Regions from separate parts of the Thauera mechernichensis genome, predicted to be linked through region 2. Evidence: riboswitches for the same ligand, from Rfam matches in the RefSeq annotation. Region 2 holds a riboswitch; each other region holds the start of a gene.
The links. A riboswitch is a leader RNA that binds a small molecule or an ion and turns the genes downstream of it on or off. The one in region 2 is predicted to bind cobalamin.
Positions count from the first base shown of each region.

Region 1: another riboswitch for cobalamin. It lies ahead of P7F68_RS02710 (GNAT family N-acetyltransferase); the one in region 2 lies ahead of P7F68_RS13920 (TonB-dependent receptor domain-containing protein).
Region 3: another riboswitch for cobalamin. It lies ahead of cobO (cob(I)yrinic acid a,c-diamide adenosyltransferase); the one in region 2 lies ahead of P7F68_RS13920 (TonB-dependent receptor domain-containing protein).

Region 1 is NZ_JARQZE010000001.1:569,496-576,910, forward strand. It holds gene P7F68_RS02695 (class I SAM-dependent methyltransferase) at 34-867, shown strand; gene P7F68_RS02700 (MFS transporter) at 898-2,115, shown strand; gene prpF (2-methylaconitate cis-trans isomerase PrpF) at 2,157-3,353, shown strand; cobalamin riboswitch at 3,437-3,638, shown strand; gene P7F68_RS02710 (GNAT family N-acetyltransferase) at 3,796-4,359, shown strand; gene P7F68_RS02715 (ribonucleoside-diphosphate reductase subunit alpha) at 4,472-7,273, shown strand; gene P7F68_RS02720 (ribonucleotide-diphosphate reductase subunit beta) at 7,386-7,415, shown strand, end outside.
Region 2 is NZ_JARQZE010000010.1:97,505-104,919, reverse strand. It holds gene P7F68_RS13950 (Uma2 family endonuclease) at 1-340, opposite strand, end outside; gene P7F68_RS13945 (mitochondrial fission ELM1 family protein) at 398-1,300, opposite strand; gene cobC (alpha-ribazole phosphatase family protein) at 1,313-1,867, opposite strand; gene P7F68_RS13935 (adenosylcobinamide-GDP ribazoletransferase) at 1,876-2,658, opposite strand; gene cobT (nicotinate-nucleotide--dimethylbenzimidazole phosphoribosyltransferase) at 2,665-3,711, opposite strand; gene cobU (bifunctional adenosylcobinamide kinase/adenosylcobinamide-phosphate guanylyltransferase) at 3,767-4,315, opposite strand; cobalamin riboswitch at 4,408-4,641, shown strand; gene P7F68_RS13920 (TonB-dependent receptor domain-containing protein) at 4,782-6,611, shown strand; gene P7F68_RS13915 (FecCD family ABC transporter permease) at 6,643-7,415, shown strand, end outside.
Region 3 is NZ_JARQZE010000005.1:126,709-134,123, reverse strand. It holds gene cobN (cobaltochelatase subunit CobN) at 1-3,214, opposite strand, end outside; gene cobW (cobalamin biosynthesis protein CobW) at 3,216-4,292, opposite strand; gene cobO (cob(I)yrinic acid a,c-diamide adenosyltransferase) at 4,357-4,968, opposite strand; cobalamin riboswitch at 5,126-5,346, opposite strand; gene P7F68_RS09315 (methyl-accepting chemotaxis protein) at 5,415-7,202, opposite strand.

The DNA.
Region 1 (7,415 bases), on a different contig from region 2:
ACCCAAGCCCATGCCGAGCCGCGCGCCTGCCCCATGACATCAGAACACCCCGAAATCCGCCCCGGGCAGTCGATCGAGCTGCTCAAGCAGCTCCACATCCTGACCCGCGACGGCAAGCTCAACCAGGACAGCCGGCGCAAGCTCAAGCAGGTCTACCACCTCTACCAGTTCATCGAGCCACTGCTGGCCGAGGCACTCGCTGCGCGCGCTGACATCCAGCTCGTCGACCACGGTGCAGGCAAGTCCTACCTCGGCTTCATCCTGTACGACCTGTTCTTCCGCCACCAGGCGCCTGCAGGCCGCATCCATGGCATCGAAACGCGCGAGGAACTGGTGATGAGCTCGCGCCGGCTCGCCGACAAGCTCGGCTTCTCCGCCGGCATGCGCTTCCAGCACCTGAGCGTGGCCGACTCGATCAGCTCCGAGCGACTGCCCGCGCACATCGATGTGGTGACCGCTCTGCACGCCTGCAACACCGCGACCGACGACGCCATCCACTTCGCACTCGCCCGCCAGGCCCGCTTCATCGTGCTGGTGCCCTGCTGCCAGGCCGAAGTCGCCGCCGCCCTGCGCCGCAACAAGCAACAGGCATTGGCGCAACCGATCGCCGAGCTGTGGCGCCACCCGATCCACACCCGCGAATTCGGCAGCCATGTCACCAACGTGCTGCGCTGCCTGCAGCTGGAGTCGCATGGCTACCAGGTGAGCGTGACCGAACTCGTCGGCTGGGAACACTCGATGAAGAACGAGCTGATCATCGCCAGCCAGAAGGGCGCACCGCGCCGCCAGGCCGCCGAGCGGCTGCGGGTGCTGCTCGAAACGCTTGGCCTGCAAGAGCTCGCGCCACGATTCTTCACTGGCGCCTAAACCCCGCCCCTCCTCTCCGCCCGACCCGCCATGTTCCGCTCCCTGCGCTCGCCCGACGTCCTGATCACCACGCTGGCCGCGGCCGGTATCCTCATGATCACCATGGGCACGCGCCAGTCGCTCGGCCTGTTCGTGAGCCCGATCAACAGCGCCACCGGCCTGGGGATCGCAGCCATCAGCCTGGCGATGGCCATCGGCCAGCTCACCTGGGGCGCCATCCAGCCCCTGGCGGGGGCAGTGGCCGACCGCCATGGGCCGCGCCCGGTGCTGCTCGCCGCAATCGTGCTGCTTGCCTTGGGCACGGCGGCGATTCCCATGGTGGACTCGGCCTTCGGCCTCACCATCGCGATGGGTCTGGTGATGCAACTCGGCGCGGGTGCGGCGAGCTTTTCGGTGCTGATCGGCGCCGCAGCCCAGCGCCTGCCGGCCGAGGCGCGCGGCTCGGCCTCCGGGGTCATCAACGCAGGCGGCTCCTTCGGCCAGTTCGTGTTCGCACCGCTGCTGCAAAAGCTGATCCAGACCTTCGGCTGGATCAACGCACTGTGGGCAATGGCGCTCATGAGCCTGGCCGCGCTGCCGCTGGTCGGCAAGCTCACCCGCGCGGCGCCGCGCGCGGAACAGCACGCCGACGACCAGGGTATCGGGCGTGCGATCGGAGACGCGATGCGCGACCGCAGCTACCTGCTGCTGCACCTGGGCTTCTTCACCTGCGGCTTCCACATCGCCTTCCTCGTTACCCACCTGCCGGGCGAGGTGGACCTGTGCGGCCTGCCGCCTGCGGTAGCGAGCTGGTCTCTGGCCATCATCGGCCTGGCCAACATCTTCGGCAGCCTCTACGCCGGCGCCTGCGTATCGCGCTACCGCAGCAAGTACGTGCTGGCGGCCATGTACGGCTCGCGCGTGCTGCTGATCGCGTGGTACCTGGCGATGCCGTCCGCGCCCTGGGTGTTCTACGTATTCGCCGCCGGCCTCGGCTTCACCTGGCTGGCCACTGTGCCACCCACGGCCACGCTGGTGGGCAAGCTGTTCGGCGTGCGCTACCTCGGCACCCTGTTCGGCCTCACCCTGCTGTCGCACCAGGTGGGTGCCTTCTTCGGCGCCTGGCTGGGCGGGCTGGCCCTGGTGGAGTTCGGCGACTACCGCTGGATGTGGTACGCCGACATGGCGCTCGCCGCGCTCGCCGCGGTCATCAACCTGCCGATCCGCGAAGCCCGTATCGCGCAGCCGGCGGCGGGTGCTGCGGGCTGACGCGGCGGCCCGGCTACGACGGCCGAACAGGAGCGTTCGATATGCCCCAAGCAGCGCAGATCAGGATCCCCGCCACCTACATGCGCGGCGGCACCAGCAAGGGCGTGTTCTTCCGCCTGCAGGACCTGCCCGAGCGCTGTAAGGAGCCAGGCGAGGCGCGCGACCGCCTGTTCCTGCGCATCATCGGCAGCCCCGACCCCTATGCCGCTCACATCGACGGCATGGGGGGCGCCACCTCCAGCACCAGCAAGTGCGTGATCCTGGCGAAGAGCAGCCGCCCCGACCACGACGTGGATTACCTCTACGGCCAGGTCGCGATCGACAAGGCGCTCGTGGACTGGTCGGGCAACTGCGGCAACCTGTCCACCGCCGCCGGCGCCTTCGCCCTCCACGCCGGCCTGGTCGACCCGGCACGCGTGCCGCGGAACGGCGTGTGCGCGGTACGCATCTGGCAGGCCAACATTGGCAAGACCATCATCGCCCATGTCCCGGTCACCGACGGTCAGGTGCAGGAGACCGGTGACTTCGAACTGGACGGCGTGACCTTCCCGGCAGCCGAGATCGTGCTGGAGTTCCTTGACCCGTCCGAGGACGGCGCTGGCGAGAACGGGGGCGGGTCGATGTTCCCCACCGGCAATCTGGTCGACGAGCTCGAGGTGCCCGACGTCGGCAGCCTGAAGGCGACGCTGATCAGCGCCGGCATCCCCACGGTGTTCGTCAACGCCGAGGATATCGGCTACCGGGGCACCGAGCTGCGCGAAGACATCAACGGCAATCCGGAAGCGCTCGCACGCCTCGAGAAGATCCGGGTGGCCGGCGCGCTGCGCATGGGCCTGATCAAGACCCCTGAAGAGGCCGCCACCCGCCAGCACACGCCAAAGATCGCGTTTGTTGCCCCACCCAGGGACTACCTCGCCGCCAGCGGCAAGGCGATACGGGCCGGGGACGTCGACCTGCTCGTACGCGCGCTGTCGATGGGCAAGCTGCACCACGCCATGATGGGTACCGCCGCAGTGGCCATCGGCACCGCTGCGGCCGTTCCCGGTACGCTGGTCAATCTCGCCGCCGGTGGCGGTGAGCGCGATTCGGTCCGCTTCGGCCACCCCTCAGGCACCCTGCGCGTAGGCGCCCAGGCGCGGCTGGTCGATGGCGAGTGGCAGGTCTCCAGGGCCGTCATGAGCCGCACGGCCCGCGTGCTGATGGAAGGCGCGGTGCGCGTGCCCGGCGACGCTTTCTGACGCGACAAACAACATTTAGTAGAGCAGAACGTAACGAGCACTATATACAGGCCGGCAACTTGACACCCCCCGGGCATCCAATTAGAGTCCTCGACGCTTATGGTTCCCCCGCAAGGGGGATTAAAAGGGAATCCGGTGCCGCGCCCCGCGCGCTCAACCCGGAGCTGCCCCCGCAACTGTAATCGGCGAGTCCTGCGCCCTCTCTGCCACTGGAATCTTTCCGGGAAGGCTGGCGCAAGGCGATGACCCGTGAGCCAGGAGACCTGCCATGCACATCACCTTCAACAGTTTGGGGCGGGGTGTCCCTGACAAGAGGCATGGCTCACACCATTTCACTTGCTCGTTTTCCTGACGGCTCGAGTGCAGCGCACGGCGCGTCCGTGCGCATGGCGCCGCACGCCTGTCCGTCGGAGATCCGCCCTGCCCGCACCGGATCTCCGCCATGCCTGCTCCTGCCCGCTCCGCCCAGCAGCTGAAGCCACTCGCCGCCGACCTGCCGGCCACGGCCTTGCGCCCGATGCACCGCTTCGCCGTGCCCGACGCACCACGCATCCTCGCGCACTTGCTCGGCCTCGACGCGGAAGACCGCATGCTGCGCTTCAGCCACGGCATCCGCGACGAGGGTATCGCGGCCTATGTCAGCACACTCGACTTCGCCGGCGACCATATCCATGGCCTGTGCACCGCACAAGGTGCCGTCATCGCCCTCGCACATGCCGGCGTGCGTGACGGAGCCCTCGACTTCGGTCTCAGCGTCAGCCCTGACTACCGCATGCGAGGCCTCGGGCGCGCGCTGTTCGGCCATGTGATTGCGCTGGCCCGCACCCTGCCGGCATCTCGGATCATCTGTCACAGCATCAGCCCGGCCGTTCTGCATATGGCTGCGGCCACCGGCTTCCGCAGGCCCGGCGGCATCCTCGATGCGCCCCTGACGCTGGACCTGCCTGCCAACGGCCGGCCTCTGGCCGCAGTTGCGGCCCAGCCGCAACGCCGCACCGCAGCGTGAGGCGGCAAGTACCGGCCACTCACCCGCAAGCCTCGCCTTTCAGCCACCGGCTGCCATTCGCACTTACTCACAAGAGGACCCCACTGTGGACCGACTTCCCTCCGTGGCACTGATGGACTCAGTGCAGCTCAACGCCTTCCAGGTCATCCGCCGCAACGGCACCGTCGTCGCCTTCGACCCCAACAAGATCACCGTCGCCATGACCAAGGCTTTCCTCGCCGTCGAGGGCCGCCAGGGCGCCGCCTCCTCGCGCGTACGCGACATCGTTGCGCGCCTCACCGACACGGTCGTGGGCGCGCTGACACGCCGCCTGCCCGACGGCGGCATGCTGCACATCGAAGACATCCAGGACCAGGTCGAACTGGCCCTGATGCGCTCGGGCGAGCACGACGTCGCCCGCGCCTATGTGCTCTACCGCGAGCGTCGTGCCGCCGAGCGCGCCGCCGAGCAAGGCGCGCACGCGCAAACCCACGGTGCACTCGCCGTGCTGCACGTCGTCGACGGCGAAGCGCGCCGCCCACTCGACCGCGGCGCCCTGCTCGCCGCTTGCCGCGAAGCCTGCGCGGGGCTGGACGGCGTGTCCGCCGACACCGTGCTCGAGCACGCCTTGCACAACCTCTACGACGGCGTACCGATCGCAGCCGTGCGCCAGGCGCTGGTGCTGGCGGCACGCACACTGACCGAACGCGAGCCGGATTACGGCCGCGTCGCCGCCCGCCTTCTGCTGGCGACCATCCGCGTGGAGGTGCTCGGGCATGAGGCCTCCCAGGCCGACATGGCCGATCCCGAACTCGGCTATGCCGCCTGCCTGCCGACCCTCATTCGCCGCGGCATCGATGCCGAACTGCTCGACCCGCGCCTGGCCGACTTCGACCTTGCGCGCCTCGCAGCTGCGCTGCGCCCCGAGCGCGACCTGCAGTTCGACTACCTTGGCCTGCAGACGCTGTACGACCGCTACTTCCTGCACGTCAGCGAGCGCCGTATCGAACTGCCGCAGACCTTCTTCATGCGCGTGGCGATGGGTCTCGCGATCAACGAGATCGACCGCGAGGCGCAGGCCATTGCGTTCTATGAGCTGCTGTCGAGCTTCGATTTCATGAGCAGCACGCCGACGCTGTTCAACAGCGGCACCCGGCATTCGCAACTGTCATCGTGCTACCTGACGACGGTGGCCGACAGCCTGGAAGACATCTACCAGTCGATCAAGGAGAACGCCCTGCTGCAGAAGTTCGCAGGTGGCCTGGGCAACGACTGGACGGCCGTGCGTGCGCTCGGCAGCCGCATCAAGGGCACCAACGGCCAGAGCCAGGGCGTGATTCCCTTTCTGAAGGTGGTCAACGACACCGCAGTGGCGGTCAACCAGGGCGGCAAGCGCAAGGGCGCGGTGTGCGCTTACCTCGAGACCTGGCACCTCGACATCGAGGAGTTTCTCGAACTGCGAAAGAACACCGGCGACGAGCGCCGCCGCACGCACGACATGAACACCGCGAACTGGATTCCCGACCTGTTCATGAAGCGCGTGCTGGAAAACGCAGAATGGACGCTGTTCTCGCCTGTCGACGTGCCCGACCTGCACGAGCGCTACGGCCAGGACTTCGAGGCGGCCTACTGCGCCTACGAGGCCAGTGCCGAGCGCGGCGAGATCCGCCTCTTCAAGCGCCTGCCCGCCATCCAGCTGTGGCGCAAGATGCTGACCATGCTGTTCGAGACCGGCCATCCGTGGATCACCTTCAAGGACGCCTGCAACCTGCGCTCGCCGCAGCAGCACGCGGGCGTGGTGCATGGCTCGAACCTGTGCACCGAGATCACGCTCAACACCTCGGCTGACGAGACCGCAGTATGCAATCTGGGCTCAGTTAACCTGCCTGCCCATCTTGTGCGCGACGGTGACGGACGCTGGACGCTGGACCACGACAAACTGCAGCGCACCATACGCGTCACCATGCGCCTGCTCGACAACGTCATCGACCTCAACTACTACGCCACGCCCAAGGCGCGCGCTGCCAACCTGCGCCACCGCCCCGTCGGCCTGGGCATCATGGGCTTCGCCGACGCCCTGCACACGATGGGCCTGGCCTACGCATCGGACGCCGCGGTCGAGTTCGCCGACCGCTCGATGGAAGCCGTCTGCCACGCCGCCTACTGGGCCTCGACGGAACTGGCCGAGGCGCGCGGACCGTACTCCAGCTTCCGCGGTAGCCTGTGGGATCGCGGCATCCTGCCGCAGGACAGCCTCGCGCTGCTGGCCGAGGGTCGCGGACGCAACAGCGCGAGCGCCGCCGAAGGCGGTGCCCTGCTCGAAGTAGACCGCAGCGGCACGCTCGACTGGGGCCCCCTGCGCGACCGGATCGCCCGTTACGGCATGCGCAACTCGAACTGCGTCGCCATCGCGCCGACCGCGACCATCTCCAACATCATCGGCGTCTCGGCCAGCATCGAGCCCCCGTATCAGAACCTCTACGTCAAATCCAACCTGTCCGGCGAGTTCACCGTGGTGAACAAGGCACTGGTGCGCGACCTCAAGGCACTCGGCTTGTGGGACGAGGTCATGGTGACCGATCTCAAGTACTTCGACGGCTCGCTCGCCCCCATCGACCGCATTCCGGACACCCTCAAGGCGCGCTACGCCACCGCCTTCGAAATGGACCCCGCCTGGCTTATCGAAGCCGCTGCCCGCCGTCAGAAATGGATCGACCAGGCGCAATCGCTCAACCTGTACCTCGCACACCCCTCCGGCAGGAAGCTCGACGAGTTGTACAAGCTCGCCTGGAAACGCGGCCTGAAAACCACCTACTACCTGCGCACACTCGGTGCCAGCCAGGCCGAGAAGGCCGGAGGTCGGGACGAGCCCGCAGCCGAGCAGGAGCCGAGGTTCTGCAGCATCGACAACCCGGAGTGCGAGGCCTGCCAGTGAGTCGCCGGCTGCCGGCCGAACGGACGCCCGCATCGTCATGCCCTGGCGCCCCCCAGCGCGGGAATGCCATCGCCCATTGAAACCTCACCATCGCCCCGCAAAGGCTCGATACATGAACACCACATATCATTTCGACGACTGG
Region 2 (7,415 bases):
GCAGCCAGTCGGGCGCACCACGTATGCCGCGGCGGTCGATCTTGGCCGGGTCGCACACCACCAGCACGTCGGGCTGGACCACGGTGTCGATGGCGTCGTCGGCCTCGTCCTTGCGCGGCAGGCGGACGTCGACCGGGGCGATGTAGGGGCGGCAGGGCTGGCCGTCGAGCTGGCTGCGAAGCTGGTAATAGACGTCGCCCGCGACTTCCTGATGCTCGATGAGCGGCGCGGGCGCCATCAGGAAAGCTTCGCCGTCGATGAGCTCGTAGCGCGCGTCGTCCGGCCACTTGAGGTAGTCGGCGTAGGTGTGGTGCTTTTCCTCTTTCAGTGCGAGACCCATGGCGGTGCCCCTGGCGGGTTGCGACGATGTCCGTATTCTAGGCGATCGTGCCGCGCGCTATTGCGGCCATCGAGACAGGACCGCGTCCGCGACGCGGTCGGCCTCGCGCAGAGGCGTTGGCGGCGTGTGCAGCCGGCCCTCACGCTGCCAGCCCGCGAAAGGCGTAACGAAACCCTCCTGCTGCAGCTGCGCCACCCCGGCCGTGATTCGCGTCTCGCCCAGCCGCGGCACCGCGAGCAGGCCGGTGGCGGCGCCGGCGGTCAGGCTCTCGTACACCATGGATACGCTGTCTTCCGTCACCCAGGACTGGGCACTGCGCGCCACCTGCGCCATCGCCCAGCCGGGCGGGGTGTCGGCCACCGGCCGCACGTCGACCCCGCGTTCGCGCAGGGTGAGCAGGGCGGCTTCCGTTTCGGCCGGCGTGCGCCGCGAGGTGGTGAGGGTCCACCGCATACCGGGCGTGGCGGCGAGGATGGCGTCGATCTGGGTGAGCAGGCCGGGGGTGTTCCAGCCGTGGTGTTTCGATGGACCGCCAATCAGGAACAGACCCGTGTCGGCCTCGCGCTCGGCGCTGGGACGGGCGGTGTTGAGCACGCCGCGGGTGGCGAGGACATTGGTGCGGGCGGGCGGCTTGTCGTGCTGCGGGATCACGCACAGATCGAACCAGCCCAACGGCAGGCTGGGCCGCATCAGCGCGACCAGCTTGCCGCCGCGTGCGCGCCGGGCGGCGAGGCCGGCGAGGTGGGTGCGGTGGCCGGCGACGAGGATCAGGTCCGGGGCGGGCAGGTCTGCGCCGGCTGGGAAGCGGCCGCTCAGCCAGTGCCACAACGCGCTGCGACCCGCCGGTGCTTCGATCCAGTGCGCGTCGATCGCCACGCGCGCAGCCAGCGCCTGCGCCAGCCCCTGCAGCTGGCTGCGGTGGCCGGGCTTGTTGTCGGTGATGAGCCAGAGGGTGAGCATGTCAGGGCGACCTCAGCGGTTGAACCACTTCAACACCACCCCCCAACGCTCGACGTCGATCCGCGTCACCTGCCCGCAGCCGAAGTCGAGCCCGATCCAGCGTTCGGGCGGCATGCCCAGCAGGTGCCCGGCGATTGCGCGCAGCGGCCCGCCATGGGCCACCACGACGAGTCCATCTTCACCATTTCCGGCTCCGGTCACCTCCTCCAGCCACGTCAGTACCCGTGCCGCCATCTCGCGCGGCGACTCGCCGCCCGGTGCGCGAAAGCCGAGCGGGTCCGCTGCCCAGTCGTCGATCGCGCTACCGATGTCGGCGAAGCTGCGGCCCTCCCAGTCACCGAAGTGGATCTCCTTGAGGCGGTCATCCTCGCGCGGCGTGCCGAGCGCTTCGGCGAGCAGGCGTGCGCGCGCGAGCGGGCTTGTGTGCAGGGCGAAGGTTTCGGGCAGCAGCGGGCGCAGGCGCTCGGCGACGGTGGCCGGGCATTCGGCAAGGCCAAGGTCGGTCTGGCCATAGCAGATGCCGGGCGCGACAGCGGGACGGGGGTGGCGGATGAGATGGAGTTGCACCGGAAGGCTCAGCGTAGGGCTGGACTGAGGGTGGTCGTGACGATGCCCACATAGCAGGCAAGCTCGGTCACCTGCTGCACGGCGCCGAGCAGGTCGCCGGTGTGCCCGCCCAGACGGCGCAGGCAGAGGCGGGCGAGCCATACGGTGAGGAGCGCCGCCAGGCTCAGCGCAGCCAGCGCCGGCAGCGGTGCGAGCAGCACCAGGGCGGGCAGCAGGCCACAGGCGGCGGCGATGGCGAGGTCGTTGCGGCCGAGGCGGCGCACCACCGCAGCCGCCTTGCTGCCATCGTCGCTGCGCGCGTAGGGCAGGGCGTGCAGCACCGCCGTGGCGGCCAGGCGTGACAGCGCGTGGGCCACGAACAGGGCAATCGCAGCGGCAGCGGGGCTGGCGCTAGCCAGCTCGATCAGGGCCGCAGCCTTGGCGAGCAGCATCAGCACCAGGCCGATGGCGCCATAGCTGCCGATGCGCGAGTCCTTCATGATCGCCAGGATCTGCGCCTTGTCCCAGCCGCCGCCGAGACCGTCGCAGCTGTCGGCGAAGCCGTCTTCGTGGAAGGCGCCGGTAAGGCGGATCGTCACTGCCATGGACAGGATCACCGCCAGGCTGGCCGGGAGGAACTGGGCGAACAGCAGCAGGCTTGCCGCACCTGCGCCACCCACCACCCAGCCCACCAGCGGCAGCCAGCGTGCGGCGTGGGTGAGGCGCTCCGGTGCCCACGCCACCCAGCCCGGCACCGGGATGCGGGTGAAGTAGCCGAGGGCGATGCAGAACAGTTCGAGCTGCGTGCGCATCGGGCTTCAGCTCTGGTCGCTGACGCCAGCCGACTCGAAGCTCGCCATTTCGTTGAGGAAGTTGACCGCCGCCTGCACCAGCGGGAAGGCGAGCGCTGCGCCAGTGCCCTCGCCCAGGCGCAGGTCGAGCTCCATCAGAGGCTCGACCTGCAGGAAGTCGAGCTGCACGCGGTGCCCCGGCTCCTGCGATCGGTGGGCGAACACGCAGTAGGCGAGGATGCGCGGATCGATGGCGTAGGCGACAAGCAATGCCGAGGTGACGATGAAGCCGTCGATCAGCAGCAGCATGCGCTTTTCGGCCGCGCCGAGCATGGCGCCGGCCATCATCGCGATCTCAAAGCCACCGTACTCGGCCAGCACTGCCAGCGGATCGCTCGGCCGGCCGCCGCGCTCGAGCGCTTGCGCCAGCAGGCTGCGCTTGCGGAAAAGGCCGGCGTCATCCAGCCCGGTGCCGCGGCCGGTGACGTTGTAGAGCTCGGCGTCGTGGTCGGCGCCCACCAGGCAATGGGTGATCAGGGACGCCGAGGCGGTGTTGCCGATCCCCATTTCGCCGAAGCCGATGCAGTTGCAGCCGTTGCCGGCGAGTGCATGGGCGATGCCGCGCCCACGCTCGAGGGCGGCATCGCGCTGCGCCGGCGTCATCGCCGGGCGGTCGATGTAGCTCGCCGTTCCGGGGCCGATCTTGGCGTCGATCAGGCCTGGGCGCTTGCCGAACTCATGATTCACGCCTGCGTCGACCACGCTCAGCCCCAGCCCCATCTGGCGGCTGAAGACGTTGATCGCGGCCCCACCGGCGAGGAAGTTCTCCACCATCTGCCAGGTCACGTCCTGCGGGTAGGCCGATACCCCGGCGCGTGCCGCGCCATGGTCGCCGGCAAAGACGACGATGTGCGGTTGGTGCAGCTCGGGGGCAGGCGTCTGCTGCACCAGTGCGATCTGCAGCGCGAGCGCCTCGAGCCGCCCGAGCGCGCCCACTGGCTTGGTCTTGCGGTCGATCTTGTGCTGGATGGCGGCGCTGAGCAGGGTGTCGGGCTGGGAGAGCTGGAAGTTCATGATTTACGGATGCCGGGTCGCGGGCCTGCCGGATGCAGACGGAATGAGCGCGAGTTTAGCCGTCCTTGAGCACCAGCGGCAGCCCCGCAGCGACGAACACCACGCGTGGGCACGCTGCCGCAACCGCTTGGTTGAGTCGGCCAGCCTCGTCGCGGAAGAACCGGCCAAGCGCGGTCTCGGGGACCAGCCCCAGGCCGACTTCGTTGGCGACGAGGATGATGTGCCCCGGCAGGGTCGGCAGCACGGCCAGCAATGCGTCGCGCTCGCGACGGAAGGCAGGCAAGTCTTCGGCGCTCGCGCCCGGGGGCAGGTGGTGGGCATCGGTGAGCAGGTTGCTCAGCCACAGCGTCAGGCAGTCGACCACCAGGCAGTGCCCGGGGGCGGAGGCCTCGCGCAGCGTGTCCGCGAGCGCAATCGGCGCCTCCACCGTGCGCCAGCCGGCGGGGCGGTCGGCCTGGTGGCGCCGGATGCGCGCAGCCATCTCCGCATCCAGCGCCTCGGCGGTGGCGATCACCGTCACCGCCAGCCCCGACGCCGCCGCCCGGCGCTCGGCCTCGCGGCTCTTGCCGGAGCGGGCGCCACCGAGGATCAGTTCGCATGTCATTGTTCTGGCGGGTCCTTGTGTAGGGAACGTCTGTATCTTATTGCAGTGCACGATACCGCCCCGTACGGTATCATCCGCGCCGACTGCCCCGGAAGGGGCAACGCGTTATCGGTGCCCACGGGCGTTTCTCGCCCAGGGTTAAACGGGAAACAGGTGCGCGGCCCCTCGCAAACGAGGCCGCAATGCCTGTGCTGCCCCCGCAACGGTAAGTGCGCGCAAGGTGGGTCATGCAGCCACTGGGTCCTCGACCCGGGAAGGCGATCCATCCGTCCGGCTCAGCCGGCACAGCGCACGAGCCCGGAGACCGGCCGGAGCGCGAAATGGCGGATGTGCCGCGGGGTGGCGGCGACGGGCGTGGTGGTTTCTCTTTCTGCTCTCTTCGGTTCTACCTGGGTCGCGGTGCGTCCATGTGCTGGATGGCTTGTCGCATGCGGGGACGCATTGCGCAGCTCAGGGAGTCTTTTCGATGAATCTGCGTTATTCCCAACTTGGCCTCTGTATTGGCGGCCTGGCGTCGGCAGTCCTTGCCGTGCCGGTCTACGCTCAGGAGCACATTGCACCGACGGTTGTCGTTACCGCAACGCGTCAGCCGGTCAAGGCCAACGAACTGCTCGCCGACGTCACCGTGATCGATCGCGCCCAGATCGAGCGCGCCGCGGCATCCAACGTCGTCGATCTGCTTAGCCGTCAGCCCGGTGTCCAGTTTGCCCGCAATGGTGGTCCCGGCGCATCGGTCAGCCTCTACCTGCGGGGCACGAAACCGGATCAGACCAAGATTCTGGTCGACGGTGTCCCGTTCAACTCCACGGCCTTGTCGGGTTCGTCGCTGCAGTACCTGTCGCTCAACAACGTAGAGCGTATCGAGATCGTCCGTGGGGCCGCGAGTGCGATCTACGGTGCGGACGCCATTGGCGGAGTGATCAACATCATCACCCGCACGGCTGAGCCCGGGCTGCGCCTGGACGGATATGCCGGTGCTGGCAGTCGGGATACGCGTCAGGGCGATCTGGCAGTGTCGGGCGGGGATGAGCGGTGGCGCTTCCGCCTTCACGTCAACTCGCTGAACACCGATGGCTTTTCGTCCCGCAGGGGCGCCAGCAATCGCGATGCGGATGACGATCGTTACCGCAACGAGGGCTATGGTGGTGCGCTGTCCTTCCATCCTGCCGAGGGGCACGAAGTGGGCGTTTCCTTCCTTGAACAGTCGGGAACGGTGCAATACGACAGCTTTGGCGGTAGCGGCAACTTCGATGACCGTGCGAGCTTCAAGACCTCGGTATTCAACGCATTCGTCCGTAACCGCCTGACCTCGTCGTGGTCCAGTCGCCTGTCGTATGGGCGCACCGACGAGGATCGTGCGGACTACAGCGAGCCCGCGCCCTGGGATCCTTTGGGCATCACCCGGCGGGAGAGCACCAATGAGACCTTGAGTTGGCAGAACGACATCGCGCTGCCGATCGGGACGGGACTTGTCGTGGTCGAACGCTTCGAGCAGGTGGCGCGCCCGCGCGAGACCTTCGCCGAGGGAAATGTGCAGATCGACTCTCTTGGCCTGGGCTGGACTGCCGATCTGGGGCCACATAGCTGGCAGGCAAATGTCCGCCACGATGACCATAGCCGCTACGGGGACAAGCTTACCGGCGGGGTGTCCTACGGCTATCAGCTTGCGCCCGACTTGCGTGCAAGCGCAGGCGTCAGCAAGGCATTCAAGAGTCCGAGCCTTGACCAACTCTACAACGTCTCCTATGGCAATCCGGACCTGAAGCCGGAAAATGCGCTTAATCGCGAACTGGGGCTGACCTGGGCAAGCGGTAACCAGCTGGTTTCCGCGACCTATTTCATCAACACGATCGAGGACATGATCGGCTGGAGCGGCGGCTACGCGAACGTAGACAAGGCCAGGATCCGTGGCCTCACGCTCGCCTATGCGCTCAACGTCGATGGTTGGGACTTCGCAGCCAACGCGGACTTCCTCGATGCAAAGGACCGCACGACCGGGTTCCGGCTGGGGCGGCGTGCCAAGCAGTCGATGAATGTCTCTGCCACGCGAACGATTGGGGCATGGACGCTTGGTGGGGAGTGGGCGCTGGTCGGGTCGCGGTACGACACCAACTTCGAAACCAACCGGCTCGGCGGCTACGGACTCGTTAACCTGACCGCACGCTATGCAATCGATCGCGACTGGTCAGTCGAGGCGCGCGCAGACAATGTGTTCGACAAGCAGTATGAGACGGCGCGTGGCTATGGAACACCGGGTGCTGGCGTGTTCATCGGTGTGCGCTATGCGCCGCGCTGAGTCCTGAAGTCGCGCATTCGGGGGCCCGGCCATGTCATGTCGTCGCCGGCACGTGCTTTCGCTGATCGCGCTTGCAGCGCTGGGCTGCGGCGCATTGTTCGCAGCGCTGGTGGCGGGTGAGATTCCGATGGGGCTTGCAGATGTTGCTGCCGCTTTGAGTGGCGCGCAGCATCTGCAGGCCGCCATCATCCTCGAGCTCCGCCTCCCGCGCGCCGTCGCGGCGTTCGTCAGTGGCGGCCTCCTCGCCACCGCGGGCGCGCTCATGCAGGTGCTGCTGCGCAACCCGCTTGCCGACCCCTACATCCTTGGCATCTCGGGTGGGGCGGCGGTGGGGGCGCTGGGAGCAATCACGCTCGGGGCAGCGGCGTTCTGGATCGATGCGATGGCCTTTGCCGGTGCGCTCACGGCGATGCTGGTGGTGTTCGGCCTGGCGCACGGCGACGGCAGCTGGACGCAGACGCGGCTGTTGCTCACCGGCGTCATCGTCGCAGCCGGCTGTGGCGCGGCGGTGTCGATGATGCTGGCGCTGGCATCGGATACGCGGGTGATGCCGATGCTGTTCTGGATGATGGGCGACGCCAGCGCGGCGGCGCGGCCGTGGCCGGCAGTGGTCGTGCTGGTACTGGCGCTGCTGGCGGTGATGCCGTTCGCGCGCGATCTGAACGTGCTCGCGCGTGGCGAGCTTACGGCGCGTGCGCTCGGCGTGCGCGTGCAACGGCTGCGCATCGTGCTCTACGTGCTGGCCTCGCTGCTTACCGCCACCGCGGTCACGCTGGTTGGCTCGGTGGGTTTCGTTGGCCTCAT
Region 3 (7,415 bases), on a different contig from region 2:
TGTCGCTTGCGGGGGTGCCATAGTCGTCCTGGCCGTAGGCGTGCCCACCCCAGGTGAGGTAGGCGGCGGCCAGGTCGGCATCGCTATCCCAGTTACGGCCTTCGATCAGGCCCTGAAGTCCCGCGCCATAGGCCCCGGGCTTGGCACCGAAGACACGGTGACCGGCCTGACGGCGAGCCTCGGCGGAGGCAAAACCGCGCCCCTCGAGCGCACTCGCCTCGCCCAGGATGCGGGCGCGGATCGGGTTCACATCGGCGGGTTCGTCGAGCGCGGCGACCGCCTGCACCGCGGCGTCGAACAGGCGGATGACGTTGGCGAAGGCGTCGCGGAAGAAGCCCGACACGCGCAGCGTGACGTCGATGCGCGGGCGGTCGAACAGCGACATCGGCAGGATCTCGAAGTCGCTCACGCGATGACTGCCGTCGGCCCATTTCGGACGCACGCCGATGAGGGCGAAGGCCTGCGCAATGTCGTCACCACCGGTGCGCATGGTTGCCGTGCCCCACACCGACAGCCCGATGGCACGCGGGAAATCGCCATGCTCCTGGACATGGCGCTCGACCAGGCGCTCGGCCGAGCGCAGGCCCAGAGTCCAGCTTGTCTGGGTCGGTACGGCGCGGGTATCGACCGAATAGAAGTTGCGCCCGGTGGGCAACACGTCGGGCCGGCCGCGGGTCGGTGCCCCGCTCGGCCCGGCCGGCACGAAGCGCCCGCACAGGCCGCGCATGAGCTGGTACAGCTCCTGCTCGCCGCAGGCATCGAGACGCGGCTTGAGCTCGGCGTCGATGCGCGCAAGCACGGCACGCGTCGCCGGCCAGGCCATGTCATCTGCAGCGGGCAGGCCGTGATCGAGCACCTGCAAGGCCAGCAATTCGAGACGTTCGCGCGTATCGCCGGTGGTGCGCCATGCGCCTGCATCCACTTGCGCCAGCGCCGCCGGGCGCAGCCCCTCCCAGGCTGCGGCCCAGTCGGCATCGAGCGGATCGAAGCCCGTACCGAGTTCGAGATCGGCTGCGAGCGCGCGCGTCAGCCCCTGGCGCGCGCCCTGCCCGTCGCCAGCAGGATGGCGTGCCAGGGCGAGCAGCGTGTCGCGGCGAAGGCGGCCGGTGGGCGAATGGCCGAACACGTGCAGGCCGTCGCGGATCTGCGCCTCCTTGAGTTCGCACAGGTAGGCGTCGGTACGGTTGAGCAGCAGCTGCTCGTCCTCGGTCGTGGCCGGCGCGGCCAGGCCGAGGTCGCGGTGCAAGTCGTGGCGCAGGATGTGGTCGAGGATCTGGCGGCGCAGCAGGTCGGCGCGGCTGCGGTCGAGCATGACCGCCTCGTAGTACTCGTCGACCATGCGCTCGAGGTCGCGCGTCGGGCCGTAGCTCTCGGCACGCGTCAGCGGCGGCATCAGGTGGTCGATGATGACCGCCTGCGCACGGCGCTTGGCCTGGGTGCCCTCACCCGGATCATTGACGATGAAGGGATACAGGTGCGGCATCGGCCCGAACACCAGATCCGGCCAGCACGTCTCGGACAGCGCAACGCTCTTGCCCGGCAGCCACTCCAGGTTGCCGTGCTTGCCCACGTGCACGATAGCGTCGCAGCGCCAGTGCGCGCGCAGCCACAGGTAGAAGGCAAGGTAATGATGCGGCGGCACGAGGTCGGGATCGTGGTAGCTCGCCATCGGGTCGAGCTGGTAGCCGCGCGCGGGCTGGATGCCAACGAAGACCTGGCCGCAGCGCAGGCCGGCGATCATGAAGCGCCCTTGACGCAGCATCGGGTCGGTTTCGGGCGCCCCCCAGCGCTGGACGATGGCCTCACGGCAGGCCGCCGGCAGGCACTCGAGGAAGCTCAGGTAGTCGGCCAGCGCCAGGCTCTGCTGCGCCGGTCGCAGCGCCCAGTTGTCGGGGTCGTTGGTGATGCCCGCGCGCAGCTGCGCCATCAGCGCCTCGCCGTCGGCAGGACGGTCGGACACCGCGTAGCCCTCGGCCTGCAGGCGATCGAGAATGGCGAGCACCGAGGCCGGGGTATCGAGGCCGACGCCGTTGCCCAGCCGGCCGTCGCGCACCGGGTAGTTGGCGAGGATGAGGGCAAGGCGCTTGTCAGCGTTGGCCAGGGTGCGCAACCGGCACCAGCGCTGCGCCAGTTCGGCCACGAAATCCATGCGCCCGGGCTCGGGGCGGTACTGCACGACGTCGCTCTGCGTCGCCTCGCAGCGGTGGTCGAGCCCCTTGAAGCTCACCGCACGCGTGATGATGCGGCCGTCGACCTCGGGCATGGCGATGTGCATGGCGATGTCGCGCGGCGCCAGCCCGTGGGGGTCGGCGCGCCATAGTGCCTCGTTGCCGCCGGAGAGCACCAATTGCAGTACCGGCACGTCGCCCGCAAGCGCATGGTCGCCGGGCTCATCGAGCGCGGCGCGCGAGAACGCGGTGGTGTTGAGGATGAGCGCTGCGCCCTGCTCGGTCGCCAGCGCACGCAGGCTGTCGATGCACTGCGGATCCTTGAGCGAGGTTACGGCGAGCGGCAGCGGATTCATGCCGCGCGCCTGCAAGGCGGCGCACAAGGCGGCGAAGGCGGCGGTATTGCCGGCCTGCAGATGGGCACGGTAGAACAGCACGGGCACGCAGGGAGCACCGTCCTCCCAGTCGGCCTGCCAGTGCGCGAGCGCCCCGAGATCGTGCGCAGGATGGAAGACCGCCACCGCGGGCAAGGGGCGCGGCGGTTCGGGCACATCATCCAGGCCAAAGAACTGCGCACCGATGAAACGATAGAAATTGCGCGCATTCGCCGGCCCGCCCTCGCGCAGGTAGCGCCATAGCGTGCGTGCAAGCTCGACGTCGACACTGCCCTTCATGAGCAGGTTGGTGTCCTCGGTCGCATCGCCCGAGAACATCACCAACGCGATGCCATGTGCCCGGCACACCTGGCCAACCTGCTCGGTGCCGTAGGGCCAGTAGCTCTCACCGCCGAGATGGTCGATGACGACCACCCGCGCGTGCTGCAGCACCTCGTCGAGGTAGAGGTCCACCGACGCAGGCTGACGCAGATGCAGGAGGTTGGCCAGGCGCACGCTCGGGAACCCCTCCCCGGGGCAGGCCGCGGCGAGCAGGGCCAGGGTTGTGTCGGCAGCGCTGAGGATGACGATGTCAGCCGGGTCCTGCGCGATGCGCGTGACCACCGCGTCGTCCTCCACGAAGCCTCCGGCCTGTGCCGCCAGCAGGTGCATGTCAGGCGGTCTCGACCGCTTCGGCAACGGCGAGCGCAGCCGCCAGCGCGCTGGCGTCGAGGTCCTCGCCGATCAGCACCAGGCGGGTACGCGGCGTCTCGTCCGCCAGCCAGCGCCGGTCGAAGTAGCTGTCGAAGCGCCGGCCGACGCCATGCACGACCAGGCGCATCGGCTTGCCCGGCAGGGCCACGAAGCCCTTGATGCGGTAGATGGTGTGGGCCTGAACCAGATCATGGAGGATGGCAAGCAGGCGCTCGCGATCGACCGCGGGCAGCTCGACCGAGACCGACTGGAAGGCGTCGTGGTCGTGGTCGTGGGCTTCGCCCTCTTCATGGTCGTGGTGGCTCGCACGCAGGTGGATGTTGTCCTCGGCGGCAGCGCCCAGGCCAAGGACGAGGTCGAGGTCGATACGCCCGTGCTCGCTCGCGACCACCTTCACTGCGGGCGGCAGTTCCTCGCGTACCAGGGCCTCGACGGTAGCGCGTGCCGTCTCGTCGGCAAGATCGGTCTTGGACAGGATCACCAGATCGGCTGCCGACAGCTGGTCCTCGAAGAGCTCGTGCAGCGGCGACTCGTGGTCGAGGTTGGGGTCGGCTCGGCGCTGCACGTCCACGGCCTGCGGGTTGGCCGCGAACTGGCCGGCCGCGGCGGCGGGCACGTCCACAACGGTGATCACCGCGTCCACGGTGCAGGCGTTGCGGATCTCGGGCCAGTTGAAGGCCTGCACCAGCGGCTTGGGCAGGGCGAGGCCGGAGGTCTCGATGAGGATGTGGTCGATGTCGTCGCGGCGTGCGATGAGCTCGCGCATCACCGGGTAGAACTCCTCCTGAACGGTGCAGCACAGGCAACCGTTGGCCAGCTCATAGAGCTGGCCAGCACGCTCGCCCCCCTCATCCTCGCAGCCGATGCCGCAGCCGCGCAGGATCTCACCGTCGATGCCGAGCTCACCGAACTCGTTGACGATGACGGCGATTCGCCGCCCGCCCGCATGGGCGAGGATGTGGCGCAGCAGGGTCGTCTTGCCGCTGCCGAGGAAGCCGGTGACGATGGTGGCGGGGATCTTGGGGCGAATGCTCATCGGGATGCTCCGGAGGCGCGAGGGTGTGATCGCAGGATGTGTGCGGCAGGCAAGCGCCAGGCGCTCAGAAGTCGATGCCGGCCTGGGCCTTCACCCCGGCCTTGAAGGCGTGCTTGCGGTCGGCGATCTCGCTGACCGTGTCGGCCAGGTCGACGAGTTCGGGCTTGGCTGCGCGACCGGTAATGATCACGGTCTGCTTCGGCGGGCGGGCGCGCACCGCGGCGAGCACCTGTTCGGTGTCGAGGTAGTTGTACTTGAGCATGTAGGTGAGTTCGTCGAGCACGACGAGGCTCAGCGCCGGGTCGGCGAGCATGGCGACGGCCTGCGCCCAGGCTTCGTCGGCGGCGCGCTTGTCGGCGTCCCAGTTCTGCGTGTTCCAGGTGAAGCCGGTGGCCATCGCGTGGTAGCGCACGGCGCAGGCGCCCGGGTTGCGCTGCAGGAAGGCCACCTCGCCGGTAGCATGGGTGCCCTTGATGAACTGCACCACGCCCGCTTGCTGGCCATGGCCGAGTGCACGATAGAGGGTGCCGAAGGCGGAGGTCGTCTTGCCCTTGCCGTTGCCGGTGATCAGGATGACGATGCCGCGTTCTTCCTGCGCGCGCTCGATGGCCGCATCGACCACCTCCTTCTTGCGCTGCATGCGTTCGTTGTGGCTGTGCTTCCTGTTCTCATCCATCGTTCCGCGCTCCAAGTCTTCCAAGGTGTAAGCGGAGGGCGGAACAATGGCGACAGCATGAACGCGTGCGATACCGCAGAGACTCGGATCGGGCAGGACGCGGGCGGATCAGGGATCCGCTCAAGCAGTCGGCATTTGCCCGCACCCCGGGGCACTTACCTGTCTGATCGAGCGGGTCGGTCTTCTGGCTCACCTTCGTCCGGTTGCCATCGCCTTCCCGGAGCAGTGTGCTCCAGTGGCATTGATTGATGGCACCGTCAGGCTTACAGCAGCGGGGGCTGCGCCGGAATGGCGGGCCTATGGCCTCGCTTCACCGGACTTCCCGTTTCACACCCGGATGAGGACTCATCCAGGCGCTCCCGTTCGATACGGGGCGGACTATACGCCGCCGCAGTCCCACAGGGCAAGCCGTCTTGCTGCCGGCATGCCCCATGCGGGTATTCAGTTCAGTCGGCGATGAGGGATTCGGCAGGCACACCGACCCGCACATTGCCCCAGTGCCGGCCACCCACCATGATCGGCATGGCGATGTCGCACAGCACCTCGCCGGTGTCACGCAGATAGGTCTGCAACAACATCGACTCGGTATTGCGCGCCGCGCGCAGTTCGGGTGGGCGGTCGAACTTGCGGCAGGTACGGTTGCCGACCAGATCGGCCTCGTAATTGCCGGTCAACGGCTTGGAAAACTTGCTGTTGTGGGTCGACAGGTAGCTGTCGGTATTGACCGCCACGGCAAACGCTGCGCCTTGCGCGGCATTGAGGCTGCCGTCGAGGATGGCCTGGCAGCGGCGGGTGAACTCCTCGCCCCAGCTCACCTTGAACTTGGGCGGGTTGGTGCCGGCCATCGGCGTATAGCGACGATCGAAGACATCGACGTGGTTGGCCGCCATCTGCTCGAGCTGTTCCTGGATGCGGTCGCGGAAGATGCGGGTCTGGTCGACCACCTGGTCAAAGGTCCCGCGGCCGATCTTGAAGCGCGACACCAGTTCCTGTACCGCCTCGGTCGCCTTGGTCAGCCCGACCGTTCGCTGCTCGCTGTCCTGCATCTGCTCGCCAACCTTGGCCGACAGCTGGTTGATGGCGGTGACACTCTCGTGCACGCGGGCATTGGTGCTGCTCAACGACTCCATCGCGCTGGCGATCTGGCTCAGCTGCTGTCCTGTGGCTTCGAACTCGCCGACCATGTGCTCGAACTGACGCGCAGAGCGCTCGACCACCGTCCGCGTATCCTGCACGTCGACATTGATGATCTCGTTCTCGCTGCGGGTGTTCGCCACCAGGCCCAGCATGCCATTGATGTTGCCTACGATCTCCTCGGTGGCCTTGTTGACGCGCTCGGCCAGCTTGCGCACCTCGTCCGCGACCACGGCAAAGCCACGCCCCGCCTCGCCGGCACGCGCTGCCTCGATCGCGGCATTGAGCGCCAGCAGATTGGTCTGGTCTGCGATCTCGCGAATCAGCACGGCGATCTGCTTGACACTCTCCGAACGCGTGGACAGGTCGTCCACCGTGGTGTTGAACCTGAGCACCTTGTCGCTGACGGTGTTGATCTTGCCCGCAATCTCCTGCATCTCGACCAGCGAATCACGCGCAATGGCAAGGTTGGCGTTGGTCGAGTCGGTGATCTGGTGCGCACTGTGGGAGACGTCATCAATCGCCGCCGTGGAGGCGGTGCTGGTTTCGAAAACCTGAGTGGTCATGCGCTCCTGCTCGCGCGCGCCTGCGGCCGACTCCTCGATGCGCAGCTTGACCTGCACGGCCTCGCGCGCAATCTTGACGCTCATGTTCCGCACTTCGCCGATGATCTCGCGCATGCGGTCGGCAAAGCGGTTGTAACCGAGGGCCAGGTCGCGGAGTTCGTCATGACTGCTCACCGGCAGGTTGCGCGAGAAGTCACCTTCGCCGCGCGCGATCTCTTCGAACACGCCACAGATGGCGCGCACCGGACGCACGATCAGGTGGCGCATGTAGAGGATGTGTCCGACCGTCATCACCAGCGCAAGGGCGCTCAGGAAGACCGCAATGACGAAGCCCTTGTCCAGCATCGCCGTAATGCCGGCCGCTGCCTCGGGCCCTCGTGCAATGAGACGCTCGATCTCGGCCGACTGCCACCAGAACAGGACGAGATAGCAGATGTTCAGCAGCGGCAGCAACAGGAAGCTGCTGAGCTTCTTGGTCAGAGAGTTCCAGAACGTCTTTTCGACGGATTCGTATAGCTCGCGGAAACTGCTCATTTCCTGGTTCCTGGGACGAATAGGATCGGTGATACCACTATCGGAGTGCAGAGCACGCACTTTAGGGCGGTTCGCGAAATATTTCCGAGAAACAATGCACGCCCCATTGCCGCGCCGCCGTCACCCCGCGGTTGCCCCCTCCCTCTGGCAGAAGGGGATGGCAGCGCTGCCCTGCCGCAATTGCCCTGCCCCCCCTCCGCCTGCGACAATCAC